DNA from 4 places in the Streptomyces sp. NPDC047043 genome. Region 3 is predicted to be linked to each of the others. Evidence: riboswitches for the same ligand, from Rfam matches in the RefSeq annotation. Region 3 holds a riboswitch; each other region holds the start of a gene.

The links. Region 3 has a riboswitch for cyclic di-AMP ahead of ABZ880_RS17990 (NlpC/P60 family protein). Riboswitches for the same ligand answer to the same signal wherever they lie in the genome.
Region 1: it holds a riboswitch for cyclic di-AMP, as region 3 does, so the genes downstream of both, ABZ880_RS11880 (transglycosylase family protein) here and ABZ880_RS17990 (NlpC/P60 family protein) in region 3, are expected to answer to the same signal.
Region 2: it holds a riboswitch for cyclic di-AMP, as region 3 does, so the genes downstream of both, ABZ880_RS40135 (M23 family metallopeptidase) here and ABZ880_RS17990 (NlpC/P60 family protein) in region 3, are expected to answer to the same signal.
Region 4: it holds a riboswitch for cyclic di-AMP, as region 3 does, so the genes downstream of both, ABZ880_RS32810 (M23 family metallopeptidase) here and ABZ880_RS17990 (NlpC/P60 family protein) in region 3, are expected to answer to the same signal.

The regions. Positions count from the first base shown of each region.
Region 1 is NZ_JBEYVO010000006.1:235,731-242,631, reverse strand. It holds partial or broken gene ABZ880_RS11895 (DUF501 domain-containing protein) at 45-494, opposite strand; gene ABZ880_RS11890 (septum formation initiator family protein) at 518-994, opposite strand; gene eno (phosphopyruvate hydratase) at 1,142-2,428, opposite strand; gene ABZ880_RS11880 (transglycosylase family protein) at 2,717-3,403, opposite strand; cyclic di-AMP (ydaO/yuaA leader) riboswitch at 3,408-3,594, opposite strand; gene ABZ880_RS11875 (transglycosylase family protein) at 3,789-4,745, opposite strand; gene ABZ880_RS11870 (cytochrome P450) at 4,889-6,184, opposite strand; gene ABZ880_RS11865 (nucleoside triphosphate pyrophosphohydrolase) at 6,207-6,901, opposite strand, start outside.
Region 2 is NZ_JBEYVO010000031.1:157,815-164,715, reverse strand. It holds gene trmB (tRNA (guanosine(46)-N7)-methyltransferase TrmB) at 1-486, shown strand, start outside; gene ABZ880_RS40145 (PrsW family intramembrane metalloprotease) at 559-1,878, shown strand; gene ABZ880_RS40140 (aldo/keto reductase) at 1,918-2,865, opposite strand; gene ABZ880_RS40135 (M23 family metallopeptidase) at 2,930-3,946, opposite strand; cyclic di-AMP (ydaO/yuaA leader) riboswitch at 3,958-4,115, opposite strand; gene ABZ880_RS40130 (PP2C family protein-serine/threonine phosphatase) at 4,340-5,437, opposite strand; tRNA gene ABZ880_RS40125 (tRNA-Met) at 5,545-5,618, opposite strand; gene ABZ880_RS40120 (dihydrofolate reductase family protein) at 5,723-6,853, opposite strand.
Region 3 is NZ_JBEYVO010000010.1:235,364-242,264, forward strand. It holds partial or broken gene ABZ880_RS17980 (MFS transporter) at 1-268, opposite strand, end outside; gene ABZ880_RS17985 (LysR substrate-binding domain-containing protein) at 295-861, shown strand; gene ABZ880_RS17990 (NlpC/P60 family protein) at 865-2,304, opposite strand; cyclic di-AMP (ydaO/yuaA leader) riboswitch at 2,361-2,535, opposite strand; gene ABZ880_RS17995 (DUF5997 family protein) at 2,734-3,138, opposite strand; gene ABZ880_RS18000 (LysR family substrate-binding domain-containing protein) at 3,197-3,994, shown strand; gene ABZ880_RS18005 (hypothetical protein) at 4,012-6,057, opposite strand; gene ABZ880_RS18010 (hypothetical protein) at 6,321-6,617, shown strand; gene ABZ880_RS18015 (metalloregulator ArsR/SmtB family transcription factor) at 6,748-6,901, shown strand, end outside.
Region 4 is NZ_JBEYVO010000023.1:122,475-129,375, reverse strand. It holds gene ABZ880_RS32825 (GNAT family N-acetyltransferase) at 1-1,017, opposite strand, end outside; gene ABZ880_RS32820 (HPr family phosphocarrier protein) at 1,227-1,508, shown strand; gene ABZ880_RS32815 (GntR family transcriptional regulator) at 1,648-2,340, opposite strand; gene ABZ880_RS32810 (M23 family metallopeptidase) at 2,528-3,292, opposite strand; cyclic di-AMP (ydaO/yuaA leader) riboswitch at 3,306-3,469, opposite strand; gene ABZ880_RS32805 (pitrilysin family protein) at 3,683-5,071, opposite strand; gene ABZ880_RS32800 (pitrilysin family protein) at 5,068-6,462, opposite strand; gene ABZ880_RS32795 (DNA topoisomerase IV subunit A) at 6,709-6,901, shown strand, end outside.

The DNA.
Region 1 (6,901 bases), on a different contig from region 3:
CCCTTGCGCCACCACTCCGGCAGCATCGCGATCGCCTCGTCGCCGAGCGGGTTGACGCCCGGGCCGGCGGCCAGGGAGTGCCCCACCAGGACGTGCAGGCACTTCACCCGGTCCGGCATGCCGCCCGCGCTGGGGAAGCCCTCCAGGACCTCGATGGCGTCACGGCGCGCGATGTAGTCCTCGTGCGCGGCCCGGTAGGCGGCGGCCAGCTCCGGGTCGGTCTGCAGCCGCTCGGTCATCTCCTTCATGACGCCGTTGGCCTCCAGCGTGCCGATCGCCGAGGCGGCACGGGGGCACGTCAGGTAGTACGTCGTCGGGAAGGGCGTGCCGTCGGGCAGCCGCGGCGCGGTCTCCACGACGTCCGGCCGGCCGCACGGGCAGCGGTGCGCGATGGCGCGCAGCCCGCGTGGGGGCCGCCCGAGCTGCTGCTTGAAGGCCTCGACGTCGGCGTCGGTGGGCTCGGTGCGCGGGGTGGGCGGCGGGGGCGTTTCCATGCCTGTCTTTCTCGTTGGTCAGTTCACTGGTCGGAGGCGTCGGACTTGTCGACCCCGTCCCAGACGTTCGCGTACCAGGGGCGGTCGGCCGCCGTGTGGTCGAGGCGTGCCTTCCTGGCCGCGTCCGGGTCGATGACGACGTAGCCCGTCTCCCCCGGCATCACATAATGCAGCCGCAGCCGGATCTGCTGCTCGGCGTACGAGTCGTCCTGCCAGCGCGCCTTGAGGTCGCGCAGCTGCTCGACCCGCTGCCTGGCCTGTTCCTTCTGCCGCTGGAGATCCGCGATGTCGGCGCGCTGGGAGACGTACTGCCTTATCGGGTAGGCGAGCGCCACCACCAGCGAGCACAGGACCAGCACGAGCAGCGCGGCCCGGCCGGTCAGCCGGGAGCGGCGGGCCTGCCGCTTGGTCTGGGAGCGGTAGACGCGGGCCGCGGTCTGCTCGCCGAGCAGCCTGATCCTGGTCGCTGTGGAGAAACGGTCCCGGTCCTTCACGGCCATCTCCGCTTCCCCTTTCACACGCGCGTACGTCCCCGCACACGGTACGGGACCGAGTACGGGGACGTACGTACGACTGGCTAAGGCTTAGACCTGGTTGGGTCAGCCCTTACTGTGCCCGTGGTCCGCAGAGCGGACGTTCGGGAAGGCTCAGCCCTTGAAGCGCGGGAAGGCCGAACGACCCGCGTACACCGCGGCGTCGTCGAGGATCTCCTCGATGCGCAGCAGCTGGTTGTACTTGGCGACGCGCTCGGAGCGGGCCGGGGCGCCGGTCTTGATCTGGCCGCAGTTGGTGGCGACGGCGAGGTCGGCGATGGTGACGTCCTCGGTCTCGCCGGAGCGGTGGGACATCATGCACTTGAAGCCGCTGCGCTGGGCGAGCTCGACGGCGTCCAGGGTCTCGGTGAGCGAACCGATCTGGTTCACCTTCACGAGCAGCGCGTTGGCGGCGCCGTCCTCGATACCGCGGGCCAGGCGCTCCGGGTTGGTGACGAACAGGTCGTCGCCGACGAGCTGGACCTTGTCGCCGAGCTTGTCGGTGATGACCTTCCAGCCGGCCCAGTCGTCCTCGAACAGCGGGTCCTCGATGGAGACGAGCGGGTAGGCCGCGACGAGCTCCTCGTAGTACTCCGTCATCTCGGCGGCGGAGCGCTCCTTGCCCTCGAAGAGGTACTTGCCGTCCTTGTAGAACTCGGAGGCGGCGACGTCGAGCGCGAGGGCGATCTGCTCGCCCGGGGCGTAGCCGGCTTCCTTGATGGCCTCGAGGATGAGGTCGAGGGCGGCACGGTTGGAGTCCAGGTTCGGGGCGAAGCCGCCCTCGTCGCCGAGGCCGGTGGACAGGCCCTTGGTCTTCAGCACCTTCTTGAGGGTGTGGTAGACCTCGGTGCCCCAGCGCAGCGCCTCGGAGAAGGACTCCGCGCCGATCGGGGCGATCATGAACTCCTGGATGTCCACGTTGGAGTCGGCGTGCGAGCCGCCGTTCAGGATGTTCATCATCGGCACCGGCAGCAGGTGCGCGTTCGGGCCGCCCAGGTAGCGGAAGAGCGGGAGGTCGCTGGCCTCGGAGGCGGCGTGGGCGACGGCGAGGGAGACGCCGAGGATGGCGTTGGCGCCGAGGGAGCCCTTGTTGTCGGTGGCGTCCAGGTCGAACATCGCCTGGTCGATCAGACGCTGCTCGGTGGCGTCGTAGCCGACCAGCTCCGGGCCGATCTGCTCGATGACGGCGAGGACGGCCTTCTCGACACCCTTGCCCTGGTAGCGGTTGGGGTCACCGTCGCGGAGCTCGATGGCTTCGAAGGCACCCGTCGAGGCGCCGGACGGGACGGCGGCACGACCCGTGCTGCCGTCGTCGAGGCCGACCTCGACCTCGACCGTGGGGTTGCCTCGGGAGTCCAGGATTTCCCGGGCTACGACGACGTCGATGGACGGCACGAGCATCTCCTTCATGGATGTGACGCGGCTACGGCAGTAGCGCAGTGGCTCTGCGAGACGAGCCTAACCGTCTCCGGCCGATCGGCCACGCTGCCGACCACCCCTTGAGCGGAACCGAGAGTAAATTGTTTCCGAACGGAACAAAGCGTGGGCGCAAAAAGAGCCCCGCCCCGGTGCGTACGGGGGAACACGCACCGGAGCGGGGAGCCCGTGGGGACGGGGGAGGCCCTCACGTGTCCTCCATAGTGAAGGACACGGCTGTCAGGGCGCTGTGGTTCAGCTACCGGCCCGCTGTCACTTGAGGTGCAGCTGCTGGCCCGGGTAGATGAGGTTGGCGTCCTCGACGATGTCCTTGTTCAGCTTGAACAGCTTCTGCCAGCCGCCCTTGACGCCGTGCTTCTCGGCGATGGAGCTGAGGGTGTCACCCTTGACGACCTTGTACTCGCCGTCGCCCTTCTTGACCTTCTTGCCGGTCGGGGTGGTGACGGTCTTCGTCGACTTCTTGACAGTCGGACGCTCGGAGGAGCGGGAGGCGCTCTGCTCGGAGGAGCGGGTGCTGGTGCTGCCCGAGTTCGAGGAGCTGGAGGAGCTGCTGGAACCGCTGTACGTGGCGCCGGACAGACCCTTGCCGCAGACCGGCCAGGCACCCTTGCCCTGGGAGGCGAGGACCTTCTCGGCTATCTCGATCTGCTGCGCCTTGCTGGCCTGGTTGGCGGTGGAGGCGTACTTCGTGCCGCCGTACGCGGCCCACGTCGAGGCGGAGAACTGCAGGCCGCCGTAGTAGCCGTTGCCGGTGTTGATGGACCAGTTGCCGCCCGACTCGCACTGGGCGACGGCGTCCCACTCGGAGGCGGTGGCGGCGGAGGCGTTGCCGGCCGCCATCAGCGGGGCGGCGATGGCGACACCGGTGACGCCGGCGAGCGCGGCGACGCGGGTGGCCTTGGACGGACGACGGTGCTTGCCCTTGCCGGAAAACAGCATGGAAGGATCCCCTCACCGACGCCTGCGAGGTGAGCTGTCGGGTTAGGGCCGGTTGAGTTGCCCTGCCGCGCACCTCCCGGTGCACGACTTCACCCCAAGCCGGTTCCGGCTGCCTTCGGCCATACGGCCTCAACTGCCGGACCCGGCACTTACCTTGGGTCCCCCGCTCCTGCCTACGGCGCTTTACGCGACGACTGTTCCCGTACGGCCGCTGGCAGGATTCGGCGTTGCGGCAGCCGGGGCTCGTGGTGACGAGCGGTGACGACCGTAGACAGGGAATCCGGGGAATTTCAAAGACGATCAGGGCTTCTGAGACTCATCCCACACTTTCGCCAAAGCGGACATTCGGCGCGAAGTGTGACGCGAACTCCCTCTGCTTTTCGCCCTATTCGGCAGGGAGTTGCAGGGTCTGACCGGCGAAGATGTGGTTCGGGTCGGTACCGATGGCCTTCTTGTTCTCGGCGTAGAGCGCGCGCCATCCGCCGTCCAGGTCAAGGGAGTCGGCGATGGAGGCGAGAGTGTCGCCGGCATGGACGGTGTACGTGTCGTCCGTACGACTGTCGGCGGCGGACTCGTCGGCGCTGGCGCCACGATGGCGGCCGGTGCCGGTCGCGCCGGTGTCGACGAGGGCCCAAGAGCCCGCAGCCTGCTCGGCTTTGTCCGAGTCGTCACTGTTCGTCCGGCCTGTGGATGAGCTGTCGGCCGACTGCGCATCGGACGGAGAGACGGAAGGCGAGGCCGACTTGTCCGATTTGCTGGAGTTGCCCTTGGAGTCCGCGGAGGAGTCGGGAGAGGTGGAGGGCGAGGCCGACTTGTCCGCCGAGGACGTGCCGTCGGACGAGTTGCTCGACGACTCGCCCGAAGAGTTGGACAGACCGGTCGAGCCCGAACCGTCCAAAGAATCAGACGAACTGGACGAATCGGAGCTGTCGCCCAGAATGCCCGTGTCGACGTCGGCCGAGCCCGAGCTCTTGCTCAGCCCGGAGGTCAGACCGCAGGTGTGGAACGCGCCGACGCCCTGGTCGTCGAGGAGCTTCTCGGCGACGGCTATCTGCTGGTTGCGGCTGGCGAGGTCGGCGCTCGGGGCGTAGTCGAGGCCGCCGTACTTCTCCCAGTTCTTCTGGGAGAGCTGGAGCCCGCCGTAGAAGCCGTTGCCGCTGTTCTCGCTCCAGGAGCCGCCGGTCTCGCAGTTCGCCACCTTGTCCCAGGTGGTGCCGTCGGCGGCGTTCGCGCTCGCTGCCCCGAGGAGCGGGATGGCGATGGCGGAGCCGGTCACTCCGGCCGCGACGAGAAGTGCCGGAGCCTGGCGGGGGCGACGGTGACGACCGTTCCCGGAGAGCATGCGGAGGCCTTTCGCGAGACAGCAATGACCGCGGCGCATGGAACTCGGGCGCCGTCGTTGATCCGTGAACGTATCGGCACTCGATCACTTGTCACAAGTTAATGCCGCGTAGATCACGTGAAGATCACAGAGTAGAGGGCGTTTCACCTTTGACCGGGGGGATGCAGTGGCTCAATCGGGGTGAACTCGACCGGAAGCGTACGCAGTCCGCGCATGATGAGCCCGCCCCGCCACCTCAACTCGGCGGGGTCCTGGGCAAGTTGGAGGTTTGGGAGCCGGGTGAGGAGTGTGGCGAGCGCGGTCTGGCCTTCGAGCCGGGCGAGCGGTGCGCCGAGGCAGTAGTGGATCCCGTGGCCGTACCCGAGGTGCTGGTTGTCACGGCGGGCCAGGTCGAGGGTGTCCGGATCGGCGAACCGCTCCGGGTCCCGGTCGGCGGCGGCGAGTACGACGAGGACGGGGTCGCCGGGTGCGATGTGCTGTCCGCCGATGGTGAGCGGCTCGGTGGCGAAGCGCCAGGTGGCGAGTTCCACGGGGCCGTCGTAGCGGAGGAGTTCCTCGACGCCGGTTTCGAGGAGGCCGCTTTCGCCGGCGACGAGGGAGTCCTGGAGGCGGTGGCGCTGCTCGGGGTGGGTGAGAAGGGCGTACGTCCCGTTTCCGATGAGATTGACAGTGGTCTCGAAGCCGGCGAACAGCAGGATGAAAGCCATCGCCGCGGCCTCGTTCTCGGTGAGGTGCTCGCCGTGGTCGGAGGCGCGGATGAGGCCGGAGATGAGGTCCTCGCCGGGGGTGGGGGCTTCGGGGAGGGCCTGGCGCTTGCGGTGGATCAGCTCGGCGAGATAGCCGCGCATCTTCTTCACGGACCGCGCGACACCGCCCCGCGGCCCGCCGCCGTGCCGGATCATCATCCCCGCCCAGTCCCGGAAGTCGTCCTGGTCCTCGCGTGGGACGCCGAGCAGGTCGCAGATCGCGTAGATGGGCAGCGGGAAGGCGAACTCGTGAATGAGATCGGCTTCCCCCTTGGCCGCGAACTGGTCGATGAGGTGGTCGGTGAGCTCCTGGACCCGGGGGGCGAACTCGGCGACGCGGCGGGGCGTGAACGCCTTGCTCACCAGTCGACGGAGGCGGGTGTGGTCCGGCGGGTCGATGTTGAGCAGATGCGTCATCAACTCGGCCTTGCGCTCCCCCGGGATGCCGGTCTTGCCCTTGGCGTGGGCGGGTTCGTCGTGGTGCGCGGGATTCTTGGAGAGGCGGGGGTCGGCGAGGGTCTGTTTGGCGTCCTGGTAGCGGGTGACCAGCCAGGCTTCGACGCCGCTGGGGAGTCGGGTGCGGTGGACGGGGGCGTGGTCGCGGAGCCAGGCGTAGGCCGGGTAGGGGTTTGTGGCGAACTCCCAGGTGAAGAGTTCGGGGGCATGAGGGTCGGGGGCGGGCTGGTTGGTCACACCTCGACGTTAGCTGGCGATCTCAGCCCTCCGTCTCCCTGATCGCATCCCGGTAGGCCCGCCCGGCCGCCCGCAGTGCCGCTTCCGGGTCCACGCCCTCCGCCTCGGCGCGCACCGCCAGAGCCAGGAGTTCGTAGCCGATGCCCTCGCCCTTCGGCAGCGGCACCTCCAGCCCCGCCGTCCGTACCCGCGACGCCAGCTTCGATGCCAGTGCCAGGCCCGGCTGGCCCAGGGGGATGCCGTCCGTCAGCGACTTTCTCTGCTTCTCTATCGCCTTCGTTCGGAGCCAGTGCTCCTTGACCTCTTCCGGCGTCGACGCCGTCTCGTCGCCGAAGACGTGCGGGTGGCGGTGGATGAGCTTTGTGACGATGCCGGCCGCCACGTCGTCGATGGAGAAGGGCGTGTCCGGGTCCTCCTCCGCGATGCGGGCGTGGAAGACGACCTGGAGCAGGACGTCGCCCAGTTCCTCGCGCAGTTCGTCGCGGTCGCCTTCCTCGATCGCCTCGACGAGTTCGTACGCCTCCTCGATGCCGTACTTCGCCAGTCCCTTGTGGGTCTGCTGGGAGGACCAGGGGCACTCGGCGCGGATGCGGTCCATGACCTGGACCAGGTCGAGGAGACGGGCGCCGGGCAGGTCGTAGGAGGCGGGGAGGAGTTCCAGCTCGGGCATCTGCACGCGGCCGGAGCCGGCCAGGCGGGCCAGGCCGTCGGTCAGGG
Region 2 (6,901 bases), on a different contig from region 3:
GCCGTCGACGTGCACACCCCGGGGCAGGGGAACCTGCTCAATCTCGCCGACCAGAACGGGCTGTCCAACGTCCGCGTGGGCAACGGGGACGCCATCATCCTGCTCCGCGAGATGCTCGCTCCGGACGCCCTCGACGGGCTGCGCGTCTACTTTCCCGACCCCTGGCCGAAGAAGCGGCACCACAAGCGGCGGCTCATCCAGCCCGAGTTCCTCGACCTCGCCGCCGCCCGGATCAGACCCGGCGGGATCGTGCACTGCGCGACCGACTGGGAGCCGTACGCCGAACAGATGCTCGAAGTGCTGACGGCGCATCCGGAGTTCGAGAACACGCAGCCCGAGGGCGGTTTCGCGCCGCGTCCCGACTTCCGGCCGCTGACCCGTTTCGAGGGCCAGGGACTGGACAAAGGACATGTCGTGAACGACCTGCTCTTCCGTCGCGTACAGCACCGCGTACCGCCTCACCACCAGCCCCCCACCGGCGCCTGACAGCCCCTCGCCCCTGCGGGTGGGCCGGACATACCGTCGCGGGTGGCGCCCTCCCTCGTTAGGGTCAATGCCGTGGCCACCTATCCCTCGTACCCGACGCATCCGCCGCACCCCGGCGGCCCGGCCGGCGGTGCGCTCAGGCACGCTCACTGGTGGCAGCGCAGATGGGTGCGGTACGGCGCGCTCATCACCCTGCTCGCGCTCTCCGGGCTCGTCATCCTCGCCCTGGTCCGCGAACAGACCGGCACCGAGGGGTTCCTGGTCGGGCTGGGGCTCGCCGTCCTGCCCGTGCCGCTGCTCATGGCCGCCTTCCGCTGGCTCGACCGCGTCGCCCCCGGGCCCTGGAGAAACCTGCTGTTCGCCTTCGCCTGGGGCGCCTGCGCGGCGGCGCTGATAGCGATCGTCGCCAACAGCTTCGCCACGAAGTGGATAGCGACGGCGACCGCCGACCCGTCCAGCGCGGACACCCTCGGCGCGACCGTCATAGCGCCCATAGTCGAGGAGTCCGCGAAGGCCGCCGCCGTCTTACTCGTCTTCCTGTTCCGCAGACGGGACTTCACGGGGATCGTCGACGGGGTGGTGATAGCAGGGGTCACGGCCACCGGCTTCGCGTTCACCGAGAACATCCTCTACCTCGGTACCGCCTTCGGGACCGACCAGCTCACCGGCGACCGCGGCATCGCCTCCGTGACCGCCGCGACGTTCTTCGTGCGCGTCATCATGTCCCCGTTCGCGCACCCGCTCTTCACCGTCCTGACCGGCATCGGCTTCGGCCTGGCGGCGCTCTCCGCGGAACGCCAGCACCTGCGCCGCGTGATCGTCCCGCTCTCCGGCCTGCTGCTCGCGATGAGCATGCACGCGATCTGGAACGGCTCCTCGACCTTCGGCGAGTACGGCTTCTTCGCGGTCTACGCCGCCTTCATGGTCCCCGCGTTCGGCCTGCTGACCTGGCTGGTCATCTGGACCCGGCAGCGCGAACTGCGCACCGTCCGCGAGGAACTGCCCGCCTACGCCGTCGCCGGCTGGCTCACCCCGGCCGAGCCCTACGCCCTCGGTTCGATGCGGGCCCGCCGGCTGGCCCGCCAGTACGCCGCCCACCACTTCGGCAAGCACGCGGCCAGGGAGGTCGCGCAGTACGAGGCGTACGCGACCTCCCTGGCGTTCCTGCGGCACCGGGGGCGCCGTGGCCGCGCCGGCGCCGACTTCGTCGTACGGGAACGGGAGTTGCTGCACGAGCTGTGGAGCCGGCGCGAACTGGCGCGGCCCGCGCTGGACCACGCGGCGCGGGCCACGGCGCCCCCGGTGCCCGTGGTGGCGCCGCCCTGGCCGATGTACGGGGTGTACGGGTACCCGGCGATGCCGAATCCCGCGTACAACCCGTACCGGTCGTAGTACTCGGAAAGAACGGGCGCAGTACGCGAAAGGCGGGCGTCAGGCCGACGCCGCCGTCAGGCGGGCGACCTCCGCCTCGGTGAGCGTCAGCTCCCCCACCCCCAGCAGCGCCGGCAGCTGCTCCACCGTGCGCGCGGAGGCGATCGGGGCGGCCACCGTCGGCTGGGCCGCGAGCCAGGCCAGTGCCACCGTCGCGACCGGGACCGCACGGGAGCCGGCGACCTCGTCGAGGGCGGCCAGGACCTTGCGGCCGCGTTCGGTCTCCAGGTGCTTGCCGGCGCCGGCCTGCGCGCGGGCGCCCTCGACCGTCGTCCCGGGGCGGTACTTGCCGGTGAGGAAGCCCGAGGCGAGGGCGAAGTACGGGACGGCGGCCAGGCCGTACCGCGCGGCCAGGTCCTGGCGTCCGCCCTCGTACGTCTCGCGCGAGACCAGGTTGTAGTGGGGCTGGATGGCCACGTACTTGGCCAGGCCCTCGCGGTCGGAGAACTCCAGGGACTCGGCGAGCCGCTCGGCGGAGATGTTGGACACGGCGATGTAGCGCACCTTGCCCGCGCTCACCAGCTCGTCCAGCGCGCCGATGATCTCCTCGACCGGCACTTCGGGCCTGTCGAAGTGGGTGTAGTAGAGGTCGATGTGGTCGGTGTCGAGGCGGCGCAGGGAGGCGTCGGCGGCGGCCTTGATGTTGGCGGCGGTGAGGCCAGGGAAGTCGGGGTGCTGGCTGACCTTCGTGGCGATCACGACGTCGTCGCGGTTGCCGCGCGCCTTGACCCACTTGCCGATGATGGTCTCGGACTCGCCGCCCACGTTGCCGTCGACCCACGCCGAGTAGGAGTCGGCGGTGTCCACGAAGTTGCCGCCCGCGGCCGCGTAGGCGTCGAGCACGGCGAAGGAGGTGGCCTCGTCGGCGGTCCAGCCGAAGACGTTCCCGCCGAGGGAGAGCGGGAAGACCTCGAGGTCGGAGGAGCCGAGCTTGCGAAGAGAAGTCATGTACTACGTCAACGGGCGTGCCGGAACAGTCCATTCCGACACGCCCGCAAAGATCCCGTAAACGTCAGGGGTTGAGGCCCTTGCTGCGCAGCCACGTCATCGGGTCGATGCCGGTGGACTGGCCGTTCGGGTGGACCTCGAGGTGGAGGTGCGGGCCGGTCACGTTGCCGGTGGCGCCGATGCGGCCGATGACATCACCCGTGCTGACCTTCTGGCCGACGCTCACGCTGATCGACGACTGGTGGCAGAACCACAGCTCGGTGCCGTCGTCGAGGGTGAGGATCGTGCGGTAGCCGTACGAGCCGGCCCAGCCGGCCTCGGTGATGGTGCCGCTGTGGATGGCCTTGATGAGCGTGCCCGTGGGGGCCGCGAAGTCGAGGCCCGTGTGGTAACCGGAGGACCACATGGAGCCGGCCTGTCCGAAGGTGCCGGTGATCGTGTACGACACGACCGGCAGCTTGAACTGCTTGGCCAGCTCGGCCAGGCGCGCGGCCTCGGCCGCCTTCTTGGCCTCCGCCTCCGCCTTCTCCTTGGCTGCCTCGGCCTTGGCCGCGGCCTCCTTCTCCGCCTTGGCGGCCGCGTCGTCGACCTGCTTGGCGAGGGCCGCCTCGGTGGCCGACTGGGCCTTGCTGTCGATCTGCACCTGCTGCGACTCGGCCTGCGCCATGATGCGGTCGCGCAGCGCCTCACCGGCACCCTGGGCGCCCTGTGCGGTGTCCGCGGAGGTCACGGCGACATCGCTGAGCGCCGTGGCGGAGCCCTTGGGAGCGTCGGCGGAGTCGCCGAACACGGAGGGCAGATCGGGCATGGAGATGGACACCGGCGGCTTGCCGGTGTTGGCGCTGGCCATGCCGCCCGCGCCGACGGCGGCTATGACGCCGACGCCGAGAACGGTGGAGCTGCGGGCGAGTCCCCCGCCGCGCTGCTTCGCCACACGATGCCGACCGCGTACCGGGCGGAGGGAGTCCTCGGTGGGGTTCCACTCCTCCCACGGGCCCTCGTCGGTGCGGGGGCCGGCAAAGCCGAAGGGCTCGGTACTCGGCACGAACGGGGCTGCCGGGGCAGGCGGGTTGGACGCCACGTGGGCGTGCTCCTTTCCTTCCTTCTCGCCTACCGGGTTAGCTGACGGGTTCGGAGCAGGAAGGTCTCCTACGCGCGTATACCTGCCGTGCTGCCACGGCGGTATCAGCGCGATTCACCCCAGGGTGGTGGTTCCCCGGTTCCCTTGCGGGATTCGGCGCGTGCGCACGGAGCCGCCTCTTGTGACGGCTGGGACGACCGCGCTGCGTTATCGAACGTTAATAGACCCGGGGTGCCGATTCCAAGCTGTTCCACTTGATCATTAACCTTTCTGGCCAGGACGTACGGGCCAGGAGCGGCGAAAATCGGGCGAGTTGGCCACACCTCAGAAACCTCACAGGTGTTGACGGTATGTCAGTTGGTATGCGGAGGGAGGTCGCCCGATCACACGCGGTCACATTCGGTCAGGAGTCGGCCGTCGTACGGCGAGCAGCGCCATGTCGTCGGTCGTGCCGCCCCCGGTGTGCCGGCGCACTTCGTCCGCGAGGCGGGCGAGCAGCGCACCGGGGTCGTGGAACACCCGGCCGGTGAGCCGGTCCGCGGGGTCGAAGAAGACCCCGTGCTCGTCCCGCGCCTCGGACAGCCCGTCGGTGTAGAGCAGCAGCGTGGTCCCGCCGGCGAAGTCGGTCTCCTCGGCGCGGTCGGGCCAGACCCCCAGGTCGGCCATGCCGAGCGGCAGGGCGGGCTCACGGGAGTGCAGGGTGTGCACGGTGCCGTCGGGACACAGCAGCAGCGGGGGCGGGTGGCCGCGGGTGACGATCCGCAGGATGCCGTCGCCGTGCGGGAGTTCGGCGAGCACGGCGGTCGTGAACCCCTCGAACAGCTCGATCCCCTCACGCCGCACCGCCTCGCGCGCCAGCGCCCGGTCCAGCCGCTGCGCGACCGCCTCCAGCGTGGCCTCCTGCTCGGCGGCCTCGCGGAACGCCCCGATGACGACGGCAACGGCGGCCACCGCCCCCATCCCCTTTCCCCGCACGTCGCCCACGACCAGCCGTACGCCGTGCGGGCTGTCCTGCACCGCGTACAGGTCGCCGCCGATGAAGGCGCCCTCCTGCGCCGCCTCGTAGCGCGCGGCGATGGCGAAGCCCCCGATCCGCTCGGCGGGTTGGGGCAGTACGGCGCGCTGGGCGGCCTCGGCGATCTCGCGCTGCGAGGCGAGCTGCTCGCGGCCGCGGCGGACGAGGAGGTTGATCAGGACGGCCAGCACGGCGACCGTCACCACGGTCGCCAGCTCGGTGATCGAGTCGACGTGGAAGAGGATGCCGAGCTCGAGATGGATGGCGACGACGAGGAGCACGGACGCGATGCCGGTGAGGACGGTGCCCCGGCGCGAGTAGAGCGGGGCGGCGACCAGGGGCGCGGCGGTGAAGAGCGGGCCGGCGGTGAACTCCGACGGGGTGAGGTAGTCGTAGATCGCCCCGCCGACGAGCAGCAGCGGTGGGAGCATGCGGGCGAAGGTGCGCGCGTACGAGATCGGCCCCTCCTGCTCCACGGCTCCAGATTTCCGGGAGCGGGAGCGGGACGCGAGCCGTGGAGGCCGATCGGGGGAAACACTCAGGGCCGGAGTCCAGTGACTGGACTCCGGCCCTGAGCCTTGAGTAGCGGGGACAGGATTTGAACCTGCGACCTCTGGGTTATGAGCCCAGCGAGCTACCGAGCTGCTCCACCCCGCGTCGGTGTGTCACCAGCATACGCCATCCGCGGGGCTGTCAGCACACGGGTTGTTCGCGGGCCGGTCATGCACGGTTTCCGCGACCCGGTCATGACCTGCGGCGGCTCAGGCGAGCAGGTGGCTGTTCGGTGCCTTGGCGCGGTTCTCGTGCTCCGGGAGTACGACCACCTCGACGCCCTGCGCGGCCAGCAGCCCGCTGCCGTCGGCGTCCTCGACGAACGTGTCCGGCTCCCGCCAGGCGGTGACCACGCGCCGTACGCCCGCGTCGAGGATCAGCCGGGAGCACGGCTTGGGGCGGGAGGCGCGGTGGGCGCAGGGTTCCAGGCTGCTGTAGACCGTCGCCGACGCGAGCCGCGGGTCGGCCGGGTCCAGCTTGGCCAGGGCCGCCTCCTCGGCGTGGACGACCGGGTCGTAGCCCTCGCGCGAGTGGCCGCGGGCGAGCTCCGTGCCGTCGGCGGCGACGATCACCGCGCCGACGCTGAAGGCCGTGCGGGAGGGCGGGCACTCGGCCGCCAGTTCGCAGGCGAGGGCGAGCCAGTGGTGGTCGGCGGCCGAGGGGAGGGCGCCGGTGCCGGGGGCGGTGGGCTCGTAGCGCATGAGGACCACGTCCTCGATCCGCCGGGTCTCGACCAGGCGCAGACGGCCGCCCTGGTAGGTGCCGGGGCCGAAGAGGCGGGGGGCCTTCGGGTCGCCCACGAAGAGGGGGGCCAGAACGAGCTGGAGTTCGTCGGCGAGGCCGTGCTGGAGGAGCTGGGTGTGAATCGTGCCACCTCCCTCGACCATCAGCCGCCGCACTCCGCGCACGTCGTGCAGGTGCGTCAGGAGGCGGCGCCAGTCGAGGTCGGGGCCGAGCGGGGCGATGTCGGCTGCGACGCCGAGGGCGCGGGCCCGCTCGGCGCCCTTGTCCGTCGTAAAGACGATCTTCTCGCCGCCCGTGTGCCAGAACTTCGCCGTCGGGTCGAGGTCGCCGGAGCCGCTGACCGTGACCTTGAGGGGGTACTCCGGCTTTCCGGCGGCCACGCGGGCTGCGCGGCGCTCGGGCGAGTTGACCAGCAGGCGCGGGTTGTCGGCACGGATGGTGCCGGCGCCGACGAGGATCGCGTCGACGGACGCCCGCACCTCGTCGACGCGGTCGAAGTCGGCCGGGCTGGACAGCAGCAGGCGCTCGGGGCCGGTGTCGTCGAGACAGCCGTCGAGGGAGACGGCGGCGGACAGCAGGACGTACGGGTGGGGCATCGACGCGCTCTCCCTGCGAGGCGGGCGGGGTGGGGTGCCGGGGTGTGA
Region 3 (6,901 bases):
GCGCCGCGTTCTGCTCGACGAGGAAGGACGTCGCCGCGCCGAACTCCCCTCCCGCGGCGAAGCCTTGGAGCAGCCGGGCCAGGACGATGCCGACGGTCGCGGTGATGCCGAGCGTCCCGTAGCCCGGCATGAACGCCATCAGCAGCGTGCCTACGACCATCAGCCGGATGGACAGCATCAGCGCCTTCTTGCGCCCGCGCCGGTCCGCGTACGCACCCAGCACCAGCCCGCCGACCGGGCGGATCAGGTACGTCACCCCGAACACCGCGTGGGTCTGGACGAGTAACGGGAGCGATGGCCGACTTCCGGCGGGCGCATCCGGACGTCACCTTCCGCCTGGACATCGTGCACCGCCAGGAGGCGACCCGGCGGGTGGCCGAGGGCATCGCCGACGTCGCCGCCACCTATGCGATGGGCCCGCAGCACGACGTGCGGGTGGAGTGCGCCGTCGTCATCCCGGTCGCGGCGATCGTCCCGGTCGGGCACGGGCTGGCGGGGCGGGAGCGGATCACCCTCGCCGAGCTGTGCGCCCACCCGCTCGCGCTCGGCTCGGCCGGCACCAGTCAGCGTGAACTGTTCGACATCGGCGCCCAGTTGGAGGGACTCACGGTCCGGCCCGCCCTGGTGTGCGACGCGCTCGCCCCGCTGTACGAGTTCGTGCGCTGCGGCGGCGGCATCGCCCTCGTCGGTGATCTCGGCGACCTGGACGAGGGCACCGAGGGCGTCGTGCACGTACGGGTGGACCACCCGGTCTTCCGGCAGCGCGAGGCCCAGGTCCGGACGATGCTCGGCCGCCGACTCGCGTGGGCGGCCTCGCAGTTCACCGAGCTGCTGGTGTCGCGGCTCGAGCGGCGTTCCTGAGACTCACGCGGGCCGTACGGCGATGCGGATCGCCGCCTCCCCGGCGTTGTGGATCGACTCCTCGCGGATGACCGAGCCCGGGCCGGGCGCGTGGATCATCATGCCGTTGCCGGTGTAGAGGCCGACGTGGCTGAAGTTGTCGTGGAAGAAGATCAGGTCCCCGGGCCGGCTCTCGGCGAGCGGGATCACCGTGCCGGTGCTCGCCTGCTCGGACGTGGACCGCGGCAGGGCGACCCCGGCGGCCCTCCAGGCGGCCTGGGTGAGACCGGCGTTGTCGTACGACTCCGGCCCGACCGCACCCCACAGGCAGGGCCTGCCGATCTGCGCCTGCGCGAAGGCGACGGCCCGGTCGGCCTTGGTGCCGATGGGCGTCTGCGGCGCCGGGACACCGGTGTCGAGCACCGACGGCTGCTGCGCGCGCCAGTCCTGGGTCATGGGTATGCCGGTGTCGAGGACCGTCTGCTCCTGCGGGCGCCACTCCCGCGTCATGGGCACGCCGGTGTCCAGAACCGTCTGCCCCTGCGGGCGCCACTGCTCGGCCATCGGCACGCCGGTGTCGAGCACCGACGGCTGCTGCAGCCGCCACGCCTCGTCGGCCGCACGGCGGGCCTGTTCCTGCGCCACCGGGTCCTGCCAGCCGCCCTGGGCCGGCTGCGCCTGCACGACGGCCTGCTGCGCCGTGGTCGCCCAGGCGGGCTGCGGCTGCTCGATCGCCGCGAGCGGCGCGCTCTGCTGCACGGCCGTCTGCCAGGTGTCCTGGGCCGGTCGCGGGTCGAGGACCGGGCGCGGCAGCGAGGTCTGCTGGGCGGTGTAGCGGTACAGCAGCTCGCTGGCGGCCGCGATCTTGCGCTGGCTCTCCTGCTTGGACTTCCGCAGCGAGGACTGCTTCGACTCGGGGGCTGCGGGCAGGGCGGGGGCGGTCTCCTGACGCGGGGCCGGCACGGCGGGGAGCGCGGTCGCGGGTCCGGCGGTCAGCTCGGCGACCGGACGGCGGGCGCCTGCCGCGGGCAACTGGGGCAGGGCCCGCGCGGCAGCCTCCAGCTCACGGCCGGTACGGCCGTCCCCTGCGCGCTCCGCCGGACGCGCGCGCCGGGTCTCGGCCGGGCGGGCCGGCGTGCGATCGGACGGCAGCACCGCCGGCACCGTCGGGCCCAGCGAGGCCCGCGCCCCGTCGAACCACTGCCTGGTGACGTTGTCGAGGTCGGGATCCGAGCGCCTGCCCCCGCCCGCAGGGGTGACGCGGCCGCGCTTGGCCGCCTGCTGGATGCGGGTCAGGTTGTGTTGGCCGGTGTCGTCCTCGGCCCGGTCGTACAGGCTGCTCACGCGCTGCCGGACGTCCTCGCGGCTGGGTCCCTCGTCCCCCGTGAGCGGTGCGGCGTCGGCGGTCTGCGACAGCAGCGCCACCGAGGTGAGGGCCGCCGTGGCGAGGGCGGAGTTGCGCATACCGGGGAGGCCAGTGCCTCCAGGACGCGACGATCGTTCCGGCGCCATGGGAGCCGTACTCCTTCCGTACTCCGCCTACCGAGTTAGCTGTCGGGTTCGGGCGGTCGTTCCGGAAGGATTGCCCTACGGCCCTTGCCCCGAAGGGCAGTTGGGCCGATTCACCCCATGATTCGGTTGGGTCCCCGGCTCCGGCTGCCCACACAGGCGCACCGGACTCGGCGGAGGCCGCGCTTCCCGACGGGGTTCGCCGGAGTGACTCGAGCGGCCTGATGCCAAGCTAGCCAACTTGTGCGGCTCGTGTGAAGGTTGAAGGGCGGAATGTCCGATACGCTTTTGTGACCTTCGTCTTGATGCGCCGTCAGATCCGCCCCTTCATATACGCACGGAGTCCGGGCGGCGACGGACTGTCGCGGCCCGGACTCCGGGACGTCAGGATCGCGGGTGGTCGGCGCCGGCCGCGCGCTCGGCGTTGCGCTTCTTGATGCGCGCCCCCTCCTTGCGGACCTCGGCCTGGGTGGCGCGCTCCTTCACCAGCCACTCGGGCTGCTCCTGCTTCAGGGCCTCGATCTGCTCGGTCGTCAGCGGCTCCGTGATCCCGCCGCGGGCGAGACCCGAGATGGAGATGCCCAGCTTCTCCGCGACCACCGGGCGGGGGTGCGGACCGTTGGCCCGCAGCTCGCGCAGCCACTGAGGCGGATCGGCCTGGAAGGCGTCGAGCTGGGCGCGCGAGACGACACCCTCCCGGAACTCGGCGGGGGTGGCCTCGAGGTACACACCCAGCTTCTTCGCCGCGGTCGCGGGCTTCATCGTCTGGGTGGTCTGGTGCGACTTCATGCCGTCCAGGGTAACGAGCGCGTGCGGGCCCGCCGACCACGGCCGGTAACCTGGCGGAATGCCAGGCTCGGAAGCACCCCCAGTGTTCCGGCTTGCGTACGTCCCGGGGACGACGCCCGCCAAGTGGGTGCGGATCTGGAACGAGCGCCTGCCCGACACCCCGCTGACCCTCCTCGCCGTACCGGCCGCCGAGGCCTCCGGCGTGCTGCGCGACGGTACGGCCGACGCGGGGCTGGTGCGGCTGCCGGTGGACCGTACGTTCTTCAGCGCGATCCCCCTCTACACCGAGACGACGGTGGTCGTGGTCCCCAAGGACCACGTGATCACGGCGGCGGACGAGGTGACCCTCGACGACCTCGCCGAGGAGGTCGTCCTCCACCCCCTCGACGACGTCCTCGACTGGGACCGGCCGCCCGGCGAGCCCGCCTTCGAGCGCCCCGCCACCACCGAGGACGCCGTGGAACTGGTCGCGGCGGGCGTCGGCCTCCTGGTCGTCCCCCAGTCGCTGGCCCGCCTCCACCACCGCAGGGACCTCACCTACCGGCCGGTCGTGGACGCCCCGCAGTCGGGCGTCGCCCTGTCGTGGCCGGAGGAGGCCACCACGGACATGGTCGAGGACTTCATCGGCATCGTCCGCGGCCGCACGGTCAACAGCTCCCGTGGCCGACAGTCACCGTCGGCTCAGCCCCAGGACAAGGCCGGCCAGCCGCGCCGTAAATCCGCGGCTGCGAAGACGACGCCGAAGGCGAGCGGAAAGACGACCGGGAAGGCGACCACCCGGAACCCCCGCGGCGGTACGGCCGGCTCCAAGGGCGCCAAGCCCGCCAAGCGCGGAAAGCCGCGACGCAGGTCGTAGGCCGACGTCCGGCAGGCTCACCCGGCGGGGTCGACCAGGCCGACCAGCTCGGTCCGGTCGGCCGGCCCGAGTTCGACCGCCCTCTGTGCCGCGTGCCGGTCGGCCGCGCCCCGTTCGCCTGCCGTCTCCGCCGCCGACCGTTCGGCCAGTGCGTTGACCGCGGTGTTGAACCGCTCCATGGACGCGGGACGGTCCGGGCCGAGGACGTACTCCTTGAGGACGCGGCGGTGCGCGGCCATCGGGTCGTGGTGCGGTTCGCGGACCGAGCCCAGGATCTCCGGCAGCCGGGTGCACTCGCGGTCGAGGAGATAAGCACCTCCGGCAGTGGTGTACGCGGCCCGGAACTCCTCGTCGGGCAGGCCCAGCGCGTTGGTCAGCACATACGGCTTGAGACTCGCGACGAAGTCGGCGACCACCGAGGAGACGTCGCTGATCAGGACGTCCGCCTGGTTGAAGCAGTCGTACAACGTCGGCAGCTGCTCGGTGATCACGTGGTGCCGGACCGGGCCCGAGCTCTCCCAGAAGAGCCGGTGCCACTCCGCGCGCAGCTCGTGCCACTCGGCCGCGCCGCCGCGGTCGGGGACGCGCGCGTCACGGGTCTGCTGGACGTAGTCGCCGTCGTGCTGCCCCGACACCTCGTCGAGCCGGGCCCGGATCTCCGTCAACCGCCGTTCGGCCGAGGCGAGTTGAGCCCCCACGGGCTCGTGCCGCTCGTTGGCGGCGGCGAGCAGGTCACGCACGGCCCGGTCCGCGGCGGCCGCCTCGGCGGAGCGGCGGCCGGTGAGCGGGTGCGGCTTGTAGATGACGCGGACGTTCTGCGCGAGAAGCTGCTCGACGAGAGTCACGCCCATGGGGATCAGGGAGGTGTGGCAGTCGTCGTCGCTCCAGCCCTCCCAGGTCGGGGCGTACAGGACGGCCGGCAGCGGTCCCGGGGTGTGATCGGCGTGCAGCCGGATCGGCGCCAGCTGCGGGCGGCCCACCTCGACGATGGCCTCGTCGCTGATGGCGTGCCGCACGCGTTGGTAACGGTCCCGTCCGGCCCGTCCGGCCACCCAGATCTCGTCGTACACCTTGCTGACACGGTTGCTGCTGGCGAGCTTGTCGCTGTCGCCGTGGCCGATGAAGACGTGCTTGGCCTCGGCGACGCGCAGCATGTGCACGTTCTTGCCGGCGTTGCCCGGATACAGGACGACCCGGACGTCGGGCAGGTCCAGCTCGGCCAGGTCGTCCGCCTTCGGGACGCAGACGACCGGGATCCAGGTGCGGCTGAGATGCCGGAACGAGGCATGCTCACGAAGGATGATCAAGGGCCGCCGGTCGAGTTGCTCGAGCGTCTCGATCCACATGTTGACCTGGTACATGAAGTCCCGGGAGACCGCGGCGAAGCTGAAGTAGAGCGCCACTTCGGGCCGGTACTCGGCCAGTTGCCGGTTGACCTCGCCGATCGCGTCCTCGCGGCGCGGCATCCGGCGGGCCGCCCGGAACTGTCCCCACAGCGCCAGCACCGCCGCCACCGCCAGCCCCGACGTGAGCGCGTAGCCGATGCCGGCCGGGTACCACGTCCCGGTGGCCAGCGCGGTGAGCAGTCCCGCGTGGGCGGGCAGGTCGAGATGGAGCAGCTTGCGCAGGAACCGCCGGTAGAGGAGGTCCGGCGGGCTCTGTGGGATGCCCGCCCCGCTCATGTCGAGATTGCGTACGACGACGGGAAGCATCCGGCGGCGCCGGATGGCGTGGTGCAGTGCCGAGTACAGCATCACCATCGTGAAGTGGGCGGCGAAGACGGCGAGCCCGACGACCAGGACCGGATCCGGCGCGTCCATGCGGTTGGCCAGGGCGAGCAGCATCACCGATCGGACGGCGAACCGCAGGGTGCGGTCGAGCTGCAGGGCCGCCAGCCGGCGCACGAAGCCGGGCGCCCGGGTGTGCAGCACCTCGTCGGCGACATAGCTCGCCGCCGACGCCGCGGCGAAGCCCCACAGGGACGGCAGCAGCGCGAAGACGGGCAGTGCCGCGAAGCCCGCTCCGAACAGGAAGACAAGCAGCAGGTCGGCCTTCCCGCGCACACGCAGGACGCCGCACCACCAACGAACGGTCGTGAACAAAATTCCCCCCCAGGAATCGCATTGCGGCAGCGCCGCCGATGTTCGCCAGTTCGACATGAGGAGGGGGTGAATGGTTGTACACCTGACGGACAGCGGGTGTTCACTTTCGGGCCTTCAAAGTTTGCGCAAGGCGACAACCATTACACTCGCCAACCCAGAACCGCTCATGCGGGCGCGATCGGCTCGAGAGCCGCCGCGGGCTGTCAACCATCGGGGGAGATGCCATGCAGGATCCTGAGCCGTCAAGGGCGGATACCGACGTCCCGGCCGGGCGTGCGCCCGTGCGGGACGTGCTCGTGCTGAGGCTGCCGGCCGTCGCCGCCATCGCCTTCCTGCTCCTCGGCTTCGCGCTGCGCCACTTCGACGGCCGGCCCTACGTCGGCGAGGGGCTGATCACGGTCGGGCTGATCGCGGGGGCCATGGCCGTCGGAACCGCGGTCGGCGACCTCGCCTGGGTCTATGTGACGGCGGCCCGTAAGTGTTCCGGCGCGGACGACGGGGCCGCGGAGGACGGGCGTTAGGCGACCGGGGCGTGCCGGTCCGGCTCATACACTGGGGCGGCGCACGTGCGTTGAGGGTGACCGGGCGGGACGGGAGAGGACTGTGGCAGTCGACGTCGGGGGATTCCAGGACCCGCCCGCCGAGGTACTGATGGAGGCGGCCGCCGCCTTCGGACTGCTGGCCTCGTCCGCCCGACTGCACCTCATGTGGGCGCTGGCCCAGGGCGAGAGCGATGTCACCCGCCTCGCGGACCGGGTGGGCGGCGCCCTGCCCGCGGTCAGTCAGCACCTGACGAAGCTGAAGC
Region 4 (6,901 bases), on a different contig from region 3:
GAAGGCGTTCGGCCCGATGATCCGCATGCCGTACGTGCGCGCGTGCCGTACGAGTTCGCGCTGGCGCTCGCGCCCGTCGGGGCCGCTCTCGGCGTATCCGGCGGAGACGACGACGATCCCCTGCACGCCGTGCTCCCCGCACTCGGTGACGGCATCGGGGACGTGCTCGGCCGGCACGGCGACGACCGCGAGGTCGACGGGCCCGTCGATGTCCCGCACCGAGCGGTACGCGGGGACCGAGTCGAGCTCCTTGACGTCCTCGGGGAGGGCCTTGTTCACCGCGTACAACTGCCCCGTGAAGCCGGCGTCCCTGATGTTGTCGAGGATGCTGCGGCCCACTCCCCCGGGTGTGCGGCCGGTGCCGACGACGGCGACCGAGCCGGGCACCAGCAGCCGCTGCACGGACCGCGCCTCGGCCCGCTGCTCGCGCGCGTACTGAACGGCCAGCGAGCGGTCGGTGGGTTCGAGGTCGAACTCCAGGCGTACGACGCCGTCCTCGAAGCTGCGCTTCTGGGTGTACCCGGCGTCCATGAACACCTTGATCATCTTGGTGTTGGCGGGCAGCACCTCGGCGGCGAAGCGGCGGATGCCGCGCTCCCGGGCGACCGCGCCGATGTGCTCGAGGAGGGCGGAGGCGACGCCGCGCCCCTGGTGGGCGTCCTGGACGAGGAAGGCGACCTCGGCCTCGTCGGCAGGCGACGACGCGGGCATGCCATCGGCGCCGATGCGGTCATAGCGTACGGTGGCGATGAACTCGCCGCCGATGGTGGCCGCGAGTCCCACCCGGTCCACAAAGTCGTGGTGCGTGAAGCGGTGGACGTCCTTTGCGGACAGACGCGGGTAGGGCGCGAAGAAGCGGTAGTACTTCGACTCGTCCGACACCTGCTCGTAGAAGCTGACCAGGCGCTCGGCGTCATCAACGGTGATGGGCCGGATGCGTGCGGTGCCGCCGTCGCGCAGCACCACGTCGGCCTCCCAGTGGGCGGGGTACTCGTGCCGGTCCGGCGAGGTCTGCATGGGCCCCAGAGTACGGCTCGCGTCCGACAACGGCGCGAGGCAGTCTGTGGAGAACGCACAGCAGTCCGTGGAGAACGCAAGAGGACGGAAGTCGGGCCGAGGCCGCGGTCCGACCACTCACTCCGGACGGTACGAAGGACCGCTCCGGGCATGCTTCACGTGTGGGAAACTGGTCTAGACAACCCTGAGACAGTGAAGGGCAGCATCACATGGCTGAGCGCCGCGTCAACGTCGGCTGGGCCGAGGGCCTCCACGCCCGCCCCGCTTCCATCTTCGTCCGGGCCGCCACGGCCGCAGGTATCCCGGTGACGATCGCCAAGGCCGACGGCAACCCCGTCAACGCGGCCTCCATGCTGGCGGTCCTGGGCCTGGGCGCCCAGGGCGGCGAGGAGATCGTCCTCGCCTCCGACGCCGAGGGTGCGGACATCGCCCTCGACCGTCTGGCGAAGCTCGTCTCCGAAGGCCTCGAGGAGCTTCCCGAGACCGTCTGATCACGGCACCACAGAAGGGCTCGTCCGAATTATCGGGCGGGCCCTTCGCATTTCCCGTACCGGGGCTGCAGAATTCTCGATCGCGGGCAGCAGAAATAATCCCCCGCGAATTCTCTCCTCTTTGTATACGGCGCCCGTGTTAATGCCGCAGGCTCGACATGTTTACGGCATGTTGCGAGTTCCTCACACCGTTTGCGCGGTCCGGTCCGCCGAAGCGCAGCCGGTGCGCCGCGCTCGAGCGCTCGGTGTGCAGCGTCGTCACCGCCCGCGCGCGTTCGCTGTCGCCGCGGGCCACGGCGTCGACGATCGCGCCGTGCTCCGCCCAGGACTCCACGGGGTTGGCGGGCGCCTCCACGGTGTACATCCAGGCGATCTTGTGCCGCAGCTGGGTCAGCATCGAGGTCAGGGCGGGGCTGCCGGAGGCCTGTGCGAGGGTCTCGTGGAACCAGCCCCCCAGGGAGCGCAGATCCTCGCTGTTGCCCCTCCTGGCCCGCTCCTGGCCCAGTCTGACCAGACCGCGCAGCACCTTGAGGTGGGCCTCGGTGCGCCGCTGGGCGGCCCGGGAGGCACCCAGCGGCTCCAGCAGCATGCGCATCTCCAGCAGGTCGGCGGCCTCCTGTTCGGTCGGTTCCGCCACACACGCGCCCGCGTGCCGCCGGGTCACCACGAAGCCCTCGGCCTCCAGAGTGCGCAGGGCCTCGCGCACGGGGACGCGCGAGACGCCGTAGCGGCGCGCGAGCAGTTCCTCGGTGAGCCGGCTGCCGCGCTCGTAGACACCGGCGACGATGTCGTCCCGGATCGCCGTGCACACCGAGTGCGCCGGAATACGCATGACCGACCTCCGACTTAATCCCCGTGAAACGTCGATGATTGACGTGTGTTCCGTGACTCTATTGCACGGAGCCGGAATTTCCGACGGCGGGCCGGAATCCATGGATATTTTTTGGACAGCAAGGCGACAGAAACGACGAAACCCCGGCTCGGGGAGCCGGGGTTTCAGTGGATCCTGCGGTCCGTCGTCAGACGTTCACACCGTGCGAGCGCAGGTAGGCGAGCGGGTCGATGTCCGAGCCGTACTCGGGGGTCGTACGGGCCTCGAAGTGCAGGTGCGGTCCCGTGACGTTGCCGGTCGCGCCGGAGAGACCGATCTGCTGGCCCGGGGTGACCTTCTGGCCCACCGAGACTCCGATGGACGACAGGTGGCCGTACTGGGTGTACGTGCCGTCGTTCATCTTGATCACGATCTGGTTGCCGTAGGACCCGCCCCAGCCGGTCTCGACGACGGTGCCGGAGCCCACCGCGTGGACGGTCGTGCCGCTCGCGGCGTGGAAGTCGATGCCCGTGTGGCTGCCGGAGGACCACAGGCTGCTGCTCGCCTTGTAGCCGGTCGAGACATACGAGTTCGATATCGGCGCGACGAACGTGTTGAGGCGCTTGCGCTCGGCCTCGCGGGCGGCACGCTCCTTGGCCTCGCGCTCCTGCTTGGCCTTCGCGGCGGCCTTCTCGCGCGCGGCCTCCGCGGCCGCCTTCTTGAGCGCGGCCTCCTCGGCGGCCTGCTTCTGGGCGTCGGCCTGGGCGTCGATCTTGTCGGCGAGCGTGTCGCCGATGGTGATGACGGGGGTGAGGCCGGTCTGCTCGACGGAGGTCTCGGCGGCGAGTGCGGGGGCGGCCAGGGCACCGACGACGCCGGTGGTGGCGAGGGCCGCGACGCCGGCGGCGCGCTTGGTGGTGCGGTGCGTCCGGCTGGGACGGCGGTGCTTCCCGGTGGCGCGGGTGAACGCCATGTAGTGGCTTGTCCTTTCCTTCCTTCTCGCCTACCGGGTTAGCTGACGGGTTCGGAGCAGGAAGGTCTCCTACGGACCCCCTCGCTGCACGCGCGGGCGTCCGATTCACCCCAGGGACTGCGGTGGGTCCCCGGCTCCCCTGGCTCGCGCCGTACGGGGACTCGGCGATGGCTGTCCGGTGCCGCGGGTGCGGCGCGGTGCCTGACGGACAGCCCGGACGACGCTAAGCGGGGCCGCTTTCAATTCCCAAACGGATCAGGGTCTTTGTAGCGCATCCCACAGGGCAAACACGCAACTCTCCTTCAATTCTCTTTCAATTCGGACATAAGAGGGCCCTGGTGACTCATCAGTCACCAGGGCCCCCACGCGCGCGTGCGGCTGACCGGGCCTCTACTCGGCTGCCACGACGGTGACTTCGCCGATGCCGAGGGCCTCGACCGGCTCCTTGATCTGCGCCGCGTCACCGACGAGAACGGTCACCAGGCGGTCCTGCGGGAAGGCGCTCACGGCGGCCGCGGTGGCCTCCACGGTGCCGGTCGCGGCGAGCTGCTGGTACAGCGTCGCCTGGTAGTCGTCGGGCAGGTGCTGCTCGACCTGGTCGGCCAGCGTGCTCGCGACGGCCGCCGCGGTCTCGTACTTCAGCGGCGCCACCCCGACGAGGTTCTGTACGGCGACATCGCGTTCGGCGTCGGTGAGGCCGCCCTCGGCGAGCGTGCGCAGCACCGTCCACAGGTCCTGGAGCGCCGGGCCGGTGTTGGGGGTGTCGACGGAGCCGCTGATGGCGAGCATCGAGGCGCCCGAGCCGTCCGGGGCGGACCTGAGGACCTGGCCGAACGCGCGCACACCGTAGGTGTAGCCCTTCTCCTCGCGCAGGACGCGGTCCAGGCGGGAGGTGAGGGTGCCGCCCAGGCAGTACGTGCCGAGGACCTGCGCGGGCCACACGCGGTCGTGCCGGTCGGGGCCGACGCGGCCGATGAGCAGCTGCGTCTGGACGGCGCCCGGACGGTCCACGATGATCACGCGGCCGGTGTCGTCGGCGGTCACCGGCGGCACGGGGCGGGGCTCGGCCTTGGAGCCCGTCCACTCGCCGAGGGTCTCGCCGAGCAGCGCGTCCAGGTCGATGCCGGTGAGGTCGCCGACGACGACCGCGGTGGCCGTGGCGGGCCGGACGTGCCGGTCGTAGAAGGCCCGTACGGCCGCGGAGTCGATCTTCTCGACGGTCTCCTCGGTGCCCTGACGCGGGCGTGACATGCGCGAGGTCGTCGGGAACAGCTCCTTGGAGAGCTCCTTGGCAGCGCGGCGGGAGGGGTTGGCCAGCTCGTGCGGGATCTCGTCGAGGCGGTTGCGGACGAGCCGCTCGACCTCGCTGTCGGCGAACGCGGGCGCCCTGAGGGCGTCGGCGAGCAGACCGAGCGCCTTGCCGAGGCGGGAGGCCGGCACTTCGAGGCTGATCCGGACGCCGGGGTGGTCGGCGTGCGAGTCGAGGGTGGCGCCGCAGCGCTCCAGCTCGGCGGCGAACTCCTCGGCGGAGTGCTTGTCGGTGCCCTCGGAGAAGGCGCGCGCCATGATCGTGGCGACACCGTCGAAGCCGGTCGGCTCGGCCTCCAGGGGCGCGTCCAGGAGCACCTCCACGGCGACGACCTGCTGGCCGGGGCGGTGGCAGCGCAGCACGGTCAGGCCGTTGTCGAGCGCGCCGCGCTCGGGTGCCGGGAAGGCCCAGGGCTTGGCCTCGCCCGCCTGGGGCTGCGGGTGGAACTGCATCGTGGCGAGCTCGGTCACTTGGCCGCCTCCTTGTTGTTGTCGCCGGCTTCGACCGTGGCCTCGGCCTCGGGGTCTTCGGGCGGATCCGCGTCCTCGGCGATCTCTCCCGAGACCGGCTCGTAGACCAGCACCGCGCGATTGTCGGGCCGCAGGCGGGCCTTGGCGACCTCCTGGACCTCCTCCGGTGTCACCTCCAGGACGCGCTGGACGGCGGTCAGGGCGAGCTGCGGGTCGCCGAACAGGACGGCGAACCGGCACAGTTCGTCGGCGCGGCCCGCGACCGTGCCGAGCCGGTCCAGCCACTCGCGCTCCAACTGGGCCTGGGCGCGCTCCATTTCCTCGGCCGTGGGGCCCTCCTCGGCGAACCGGGCGAGCTCCTCGTCGATGGCGGTCTCGATGACCGGCACCTCGACGTCACCGGAGGTCTTCACGTCCAGCCAGCCCAGGGAGGGCGCTCCGGCCAGCCGCAGCAGGCCGAAGCCGGCGGCGACGGCCGTACGGTCGCGCCGTACCAGCCGGTTGTAGAGGCGGGAGGACTCGCCGCCGCCGAGGACGGTGAGTGCGAGGTCGGCCGCGTCGCACGCGCGCGTGCCGTCGTGCGGCAACCGGTAGGCGGCCATCAACGCGCGCGCGGGGACCTCCTCCTCGACGACCTCGCGCAGTTGCTCACCGATGACGTCCGGGAGCGAACCGTCGCGGGGTGCGGGCTTGCCGTCGTGCGCGGCGATGGAGCCGAAGTACTTCTCGATCCAGGCGAGCGTCTGCTCCGGATCGATGTCGCCGACGACCGACAGGACGGCGTTGCCCGGCGCGTAGTACGTACGGAAGAACGCGCGCGCGTCCTCCAGGGTCGCCGCGTCCAGGTCGGCCATCGAGCCGATCGGGGTGTGGTGGTAGGGGTGGCCCTCCGGGTAGGCGAGAGCGGTGAGCTTCTCGAACGCCGTGCCGTACGGCACGTTGTCGTAGCGCTGCCGGCGTTCGTTCTTGACGACGTCCCGCTGGTTCTCCATGGACTCGTCGTCGAGGGCGGCGAGCAGGGAGCCCATGCGGTCGGCCTCCAGCCAGAGGGCGAGCTCCAGCTGGTGGGTGGGCATGGTCTCGAAGTAGTTGGTGCGCTCGAAGCTGGTGGTGCCGTTCAGCGAACCGCCCGCGCCCTGGACCAGTTCGAAGTGTCCGTTGCCCTTGACCTGTCCCGAGCCCTGGAACATCAGGTGCTCGAAAAGGTGAGCCAGGCCGGTTCGTCCCTTGACTTCGTGCCGCGAACCGACGTCGTACCAGAGGCACACCGCCGCGACCGGGGTCAGGTGATCCTCGGAGAGCACCACGCGCAGGCCGTTGGCCAGGCGGTGCTCGGTCGCTGTCAGGCCTCCGGAGCCTGCCTGGTCTGTGGCCGTGTGACCCATGGGCATGTACGTCCCTTCGATCGCGGGTGCGGTGGTTGAAACCGCGGTTTTCCTGCCGGTCCTGCCACTGTATGCAAGCGTGCGCAGCCTCGGCGAAGTTCCCGCAGGACGTACGCCCACAGCGGATCGCGTAGCCTTCGGCCACGCCGGGAACCGAGGCCCGACACCAGGTCCTCGTCCGCGTTGTCAGTGCCACGGTCCACAATGGTCCGCGTCAGAACCCGTTCACGCTTCAGCAAGGAGCCGGCAGCGATGGCCCGCCGCAGCACGAAGACCCCGCCGCCCGACGACTCGTTCGAGGAGCGGATCCTCGACATCGACGTCGTCGACGAGATGCAGGGCTCCTTCCTCGAGTACGCGTACTCGGTCATCTACTCCCGAGCCCTGCCCGACGCCCGCGACGGCCTCAAGCCGGTGCACCGCCGCATCGTCTACCAGATGAACG